One region of the Amycolatopsis sp. cmx-4-54 genome, then DNA from elsewhere that is predicted to be linked to it. Evidence: predicted binding sites of a transcription regulator. Region 1 holds the regulator's gene; the other holds the start of a gene.
The links. The regulator HspR, encoded in region 1, represses chaperone genes until heat shock. The targets are predictions, from matches to a motif close to ANNTTGAGTNNNNNNNACTCAANNT.
Positions count from the first base shown of each region.

Region 2: the regulator HspR is predicted to act here: its motif matches at 1,941-1,965, upstream of ACLJQ7_RS24200 (adenylate cyclase).

Region 1 is NZ_JAEBEJ010000002.1:592,330-595,731, reverse strand. It holds gene ACLJQ7_RS08080 (lytic polysaccharide monooxygenase) at 39-791, shown strand; gene ACLJQ7_RS08075 (DUF305 domain-containing protein) at 788-1,384, shown strand; gene ACLJQ7_RS08070 (heat shock protein transcriptional repressor HspR) at 1,590-2,018, opposite strand; gene dnaJ (molecular chaperone DnaJ) at 2,024-3,196, opposite strand; gene grpE (nucleotide exchange factor GrpE) at 3,230-3,402, opposite strand, start outside.
Region 2 is NZ_JAEBEJ010000007.1:175,513-178,914, forward strand. It holds gene ACLJQ7_RS24195 (hypothetical protein) at 1-969, opposite strand, end outside; gene ACLJQ7_RS24200 (adenylate cyclase) at 972-1,940, opposite strand; gene ACLJQ7_RS24205 (hypothetical protein) at 2,049-2,984, shown strand; gene ACLJQ7_RS24210 (hypothetical protein) at 2,981-3,402, shown strand, end outside.

The DNA of each region.
Region 1 (3,402 bases):
TCACGGGAACACCGTCGTTCCATCCCCCAGGAGCCGGCATGACCGTCAAACGCAAGCTCGTGGCAGCCGCCGCCGGTGCGATCCTCGCCCCGATCGCCATCGTGGCCATCCCGCAGGTGGCCAGCGCCCACGGCTACGTGCTGTCCCCGCCCAGCCGCCAGGCGAACTGCGCCCAGGGCAAGGTGTCGGGCTGCGGTGCCATCGTTTACGAACCCCAGAGCGTCGAAGGCCCCAAGGGGCTCCGCAGCTGCAACGGTGGTCTTCCCGGATTCGCCGAGCTCAACGACGAATCGAAGCCGTGGCCCGCCGCGTCGGTCGGCAACAGCGTGACCTTCAACTGGAGGTTCACCGCCTACCACCGGACCACGAACTACGAGTACTACATCGGCGGTACCAAGATCGCCGACATCAGCGGGAACAACTCCGCGCCGAAGGACCCGACGTCGCACACGGTGAGCCTGAACGGCTTCAGTGGCCGCCAGAAGGTGCTGGCCATCTGGAACATCGCGGATACGCCGATGGCCTTCTACAGCTGCATCGACCTGCAGATCGGCGGCGGCAACCCGCCGACCACCAGCAACCCGCCGACCACGAGCAACCCGCCCACGACGTCGAACCCGCCGTCCAGCACCACCAACCCGCCCACCGGCGGCACCTGGGCGGCCGGGACGGCCTACACGGTCGGCAGCACGGTGACCTACGGCGGCACCACCTACCGGTGCCAGCTGGCGCATACGGCGATCCAAGGCTGGGAGCCGCCGAACACCCCCGCACTGTGGACACGGCAGTGAAACTGGCCCTCGTACTCGTCGCCGGTCTCGTGGCCCTCGCGGGCTGCGGGTCCGGCGACGGCTCACCCCCCAATGCCGGCGCGCCGATCTCCCCGGTCCCCCAGTCGGCGGGGGCGTCCGCGGGGTACAACGACGCCGACGTGATGTTCCTGCAGATGATGATCGCCCACAACGACCAGGGCGTGGAGATCGTCAAACTGGTGAAGGCCAAGCAGGGGCAGAGGCAGGAGCTGGCGAATCTCGCGGCCGCCATCGAGGCGACACAGCAGACCGAGACCACCGACATGCGGAACTGGCTGAAGGCCTGGGGCAAACCCGATACGGGCTCGGCGGACCCGCACGCGCACCACCATCACGGTGGCGACGGGCTCACCGACAAGGGACTGCTCGAAGCACTGTCCAAAAAGGACGGTCCGGAGTTCAGCCTCGACTTCGCCGACATCTTCGTCGCGCACCAGCACAACGGCGTCGCGCTGGCGAGGACCGAACTGAAGGACGGCAAGAACCCGGAGGCGAAGGCGCTGGCCCAGCGGATCATGGACTCGCGCACCGGCGAGGTACAGCAGATCCGGACCCTGGTGCCCGGCCAATGACGCAATTCGTCCTCTAAATGCGTTCAGTCACGAAGGGCAGGGCGGTGGCGTAGCGCGGGATCCCTCGGGACAGGGGGCGGTGACCACGTGGGCCGACCGCTCACTCCTGCCTCCGTCGACGTTGCGAAAGCCACTTTCGCAACGTTGAAGGTTGCGAAAGTGGCTTTCGCAACCCGCCACCTTGCGTCGACTCGCATTTAGAGGACTAGGTGCGGCGTTTGGGCTTCCAGACCACGAGAGCCGTCTGCTGCCGCAACGGAACGAGATCCTTGCGGTAGGAGGCGTGCACGGCCGCGGCCGTCTGTTCGGCGGCGACGTACGCCGCCGTGAGCTCCTCGGTCAGTTCGGCGATCCGCGCGCGGAGGGCGTCGACCTGGTTCTCCAGCTCGATGATCCGCTTGATGCCCGCGAGGTTGACACCGTCGGATTGGGACAGTCGCTGCACTTCGCGCAGCAACGCGATGTCCCGCATCGAGTAACGCCGTCCGCCACCGGAGGTCCGGCCGGGCGACACGAGACCCTGCCGGTCGTAGGACCGCAGGGTCTGTGCGTGCAGGCCGGAAAGCTGCGCCGCCACCGAAATGACGAACACGGGGGTGTCCTCGTCCGCACCGTGCGGCAGCCCGCCGAACATCGTGCTCACCTGCCTTCGAGAAGTTCGGTGATCTCCGGTCGCGGATCGTGATCGGCCATGGCCTCCGCGTAGGCCTCCAGCGCTTCACGGTCCTTGTCGTCCAGTTTGGCCGGGATGGCCGCCTGCAGGGTGACCAGCAGATCGCCCTGCGAGCCGTCGCGTTTCGCGATTCCCTTGCCGCGCACCCGGAGCACGCGACCGCTCGCCGTGCCCTCCGGCACCTTCAGCGAGACCTTGCCCTCGAGCGTCGGCACGGTGATCGTGCCGCCGAGGGCCAGTTCCGTGAAGGACACCGGCACGGTGATCGCCAGGTCGAGGTCCTTGCGCCCGAACACCGCGTGCGGAGCGACGTGCACGCGGACGTACAGATCGCCCGGCTGCGCGCCGCCACGGCCCGGTTCGCCCTGACCCGCCAGCCGGATCCGCTGGTCGTCGGCGACGCCCGGCGGGATCCGCACGGTCAGCGTGCGGGTGCGGGTGCTGATGCCCTCGCCCGCGCATTCCGGGCAGGGGTCGTCGATGATCGTGCCGCGGCCGCGGCAGTCACGGCACGGCTCCGAGAACGCGAACGCGCCCTGGCTCCGGCTGACCAGCCCGCTGCCCTGGCAGGTCGCACACGTCCTCGGGGAAGTCCCCGGTTTCGCGCCGTTGCCGCCGCAGGTGGAACAGGTCGCCGGGCTCGACAGCCGCAACGGCAGGGTCGCGCCCTTGACCGCCTCGACGAAGTCGATCCGGACGTCGGTCTCCACGTCCGAGCCGCGCTGCGGCCGGTTCGCCGTGGCACCCGCGGCGCCGCGGCGGCCGAAGAGACCGCCGAGGATGTCGCCGAGACCACCGAAGCCGCCCTGCTGCTGACCCGCCTGGCCGAAGATGTCGCCGACGTCGAAACCGCCGCTGCCACCGCCGGCACCCGGGAAGCCGAAGCCGCCGGGACCGCCGGAGCCGAAGAGGCGGCGAGCCTCGTCGTACTCCTTGCGCTTGGACGTGTCGGAAAGAACGCCGTACGCCTCGGAGACCGCCTTGAACTTCTTCTCGGCCTCCGCGTTGCCCGCGTTGGCGTCGGGGTGGTTCTCCTTGGCCAGCTTGCGATAGGCCTTCTTGATCTCGTCCGCGGTGGCGTCGGAGGAGACGCCCAGCTCACGGTAGAAGTCCTTACCGATCCATTCCCGTGCACTCACCGAACGTCTCCTCCTTTCACGCCGTATCGCCGATCAGCGGTTGTTCTCATCGAAAAGTTCGCCCTCGAGCGGCAGCTCGCCGCCGACGGGCTGGTCTATCGGTTCGGTCGTGGAGCCGCCAGGCTCGTGATCGGTGACCCCGACCAGCGCCGCGCGCAGCACGCGTTCACCGAAGCGGTAACCGCGGCGCATGACCGTGGTGACCG
Region 2 (3,402 bases), on a different contig from region 1:
CAGCACCACGTCGCTCGGCCCGCCCGGCTCCGGTACCGCCGAGGTGACGACCGATTTGGTACCCAGCTTCGCCAGCGCCTTGCCGACCGCCTTGCTTTCGGCGACCGAGCCGACGTCCGCGAGATCGGCGAGCGCCCGGTCGACGTCGACGACCCGCTCTTCCAGCCCGATGGTGGCCGCGATCAGTTCGCACACCGCGCCGGGATCGTCGAGCTTCAGGAAGTTCTGGCCCAACAGACCGCTCCAGTGTTCGCCGATCTCCGGGTCGTTGTAGTACGACGACTGGTTCGGCAGCACGAAGTAGACGTGCCATTTGCGGGCCAGCTCCCGGTAGACCGAGGCCGGGTCGATGTCCTCCCGCACGTCGTCCCCGATCACCCGGCGGATGTGGCGAGCTTCCAGCGCCGGCTTGTTCAGCTCGTCGCCGATGATGAACAGATACCCCTTGCGGCCACGGTTCTGCCACGCGTCGGTCACGACGTGCCGGGCCATGAAGTAGGCGGCCAGTTCGTAGGACTCGCTCTTCTGCCCGCCGCCACCGCCTTCGAGGAAGATCGTGCGCAGCTGCTCGTCCATCCGGTTGTCCGATTCGAACTGCCCGACCTGCAACGGAACCCGGTCGCTGTCGGCGTCGCCGATCGCGCCGAACAGGACCTGCGGGTCGGTCAAGTAGCCCCGGCGCTTCAGCAGGCCGTGCAGTTTGCCGAGCTTGCCCTGCATGACCCGTGGCACCCGGCGCATCGAGCCGGTGACGTCGAACAGCACCGCGATCGGCGTCGAATCGCTGTGGTCGGCCGAATCCCGGCATTCCCGGACGGCGTTCAGCGGGTCGAGCGCGGGTGCGACCTTCCAGTCTTTCGCGGGTCTGGAGCGCAGATCGGCGGTGTAGCCGAAGTCGTCCTCGCCCTTGGCCCGCCGGAAAGTCTTCGCGGCGGCGTAGGCGTTGTCGTCCCAGTGTCCGTGTCCCATGGTCAGGCTCCTGTCTCGGGGATGGTGAAGGGTCGGAAGGTGCGGGGGCCGTACAGGTCGTCGAGCAGCGCGTCGTACTCGTCGAGGAGATCGGCGGCGTCGGGTCGTTGTGCCGGGGCCTCCTGTGTGCACCAGATCGCGAACTCGCGTTGGCGAACTTCGTTCGGTGCCAGGAGGTTCAGCATCATGTGGTGAAGCATGTGGACGTCGGTGCCCGCGGTCATCGGTAGTCCTTTGTGGACTTCCGGCGGATAGTCGACGGACTTGTCCGCCGCGAGCGGGAGCGCACCGTCTTCGACGGCGAAGGACCAGCCGACGACGACGATGCCGTGCTGTCCGGGATGGACGAGCACGTTGTCCGCGGTGAGGTGGCCGTGGACGACACCCGCGCGATGGGCGCCCGCCACGGCCCGCAGGAGGCGCCGGTGCATCCACGCGTAGTCGCGGCCGTCGAGCCCGCCGGGAAAGGCTTTCCCGATGTCGGCGAGGGTGACGAACCCGTCGACGAGCGGATCGAGGACGCTGAACGCGCGGTCGCCCCTGGCCACCGGACCCGAAGTGTCCAGCAGCCGCGGGTAATAGGGCCGCAGCCATCGGTGCCGTTCGGTGAAGCCGTCGAGCGTGCGCAGGGCCGCCCACTCGGCGTGGATCAGCGGGTTGAGCACCGGGTCGCGGACGAGTTTCACCAGATAGGGCCCGGTGGTCCGGTAGGTCGTCGCGACGCTGCCCACCGCGTACGGCGAGGTGAGGGTGTACGCCGACGTCGCCGTGGTGACGGTCTGGCGTCCGGCGCGTTTCCAGTCGTCGTGGAGGCGGTTGAGGGTGGCGGCGGCGCGGTGGGCGCGCTCGTCGCCGGGGTTGCGGTCGGGGTGGAGCACGGCCGCCAGCTCGCGGTAGCGATGGCGGGCGAACAGAGCGGCCGCGTCGACCGTGTTCTCGATCATCGTCACGGCGTCTTCCCTGGTGAGCATAGTTTGAGTCTAGACGACTCTTACTTCGGATCGCAAGGGGTGGGTACAAATCCCGTGCCGCGCGGCGGCCTCGGCCCATAGGCTGGCCGAGCCGGGCAGGGGGTGTTGGTGGTCTTCCGGGAACTGGATCGGAAAGACGGGCAGCGGACGAACGCGGTGATCATCGCGTTCGTGATCGGGATCGTCTGGGGGGCCATCGCGGCCTTCGCCGGACGATGGTCAGTAGAAGGGCTGTCCGGCACTTACGACGTACGTGCCGTGATCTCCGAGTGGAACTCCAAGACCACCGAAGGACAGAACGGCCCGCACACCACCTACGAGGTCTTGGCGATCGCCGAAGACGGCCGCGCGATCGAAGTGCCGACACGAGACGTGTTCGGCCTTGCTGATCCAGTGGTCGCCCGGCTTTCGTCGGTGACGGACCGGGTTCTGTCCGTGCGCGGGGCCACCGACGTCGTGGAAGCCCACCATCCCTGGGAGAAGATCACGGCGATGTCCCTTGGCTGGGCGCTGCTGGCGCTCGCGGCCATCGTGCTGGTCAAAGTGGCGAGACCAGGGATCGCGCGAAAGGCGCTGCCCTTTCTTGCCGGGCTGGCCTTCGCCGCGTTCGTCGTGCTGACGCCGGTCGGGTTCGGCGGGACGGCCTACGGCAAGGCGGCCGGCCCGGTCCCGAATTTCTGGGAACTCCGGCGCGACCTATGGGGACCGCCGCCGGTGTTCGCCCGTGGACAGACCGCCGTCTCCGGGGAGGCGGCCGTGCGTGTGCTCGACAGCAGGCCCGGGCCGCCCGAAGGAGCCGAAGCGTGGTTGAGCGGATTCCACGTCCTCACCTTGCGGATCGAGGCGTCCCGCCTCGGTGGCACGGCACTGGCGCTGTCGGCCGACGAACACGGTGAGCCGGAACGGGTCAAGGACTGCGCGGGTGCTCCCGGCGCTTTCGACGGCACCACGGGTCTCGTCTGTTTCGTGGTCCCGCCCGGATATCGGCCCGAGTACCTTCTCGTCGGCGAACTCGACCGCGAAGTCCTGCTGAGGCTCCGATGACCGCCGAAAGGAAATCCGGCGGTCGTTCCCTGACGCTTTCGATCGTTCTCCCGTTTCTGGTGTTCCTCGGAATCGTCGGGGGCTTCCTCGGTTCCAGCATCGGTGAACTGAGCGCCGGCGAGGACGTCACGGTCACCGAGATCTCGGGATGCACCTCGGAGGGATCCGCGGTGAACGGCCAAACCCCCTACTGCTCCGGGAAATGGCGCTTCGCCGACGGCCGTGCCGGGGGCGGCCGGATCCTGGGCGAGGAGATCGCGGCGGGAGACACGGTCTTCGCCGGTGACGGATTCGCCTACGCGTCGAGATCGCCGTTGGTGTGGAAGGTCTCGGCGGGCGGGGCGCTGGGTCTCCTTCTCCTCGGCATGGTGATCGTGGGCGCCGTCCTGTACCGGCTGGACGTGGGCAAGCGGCGTCG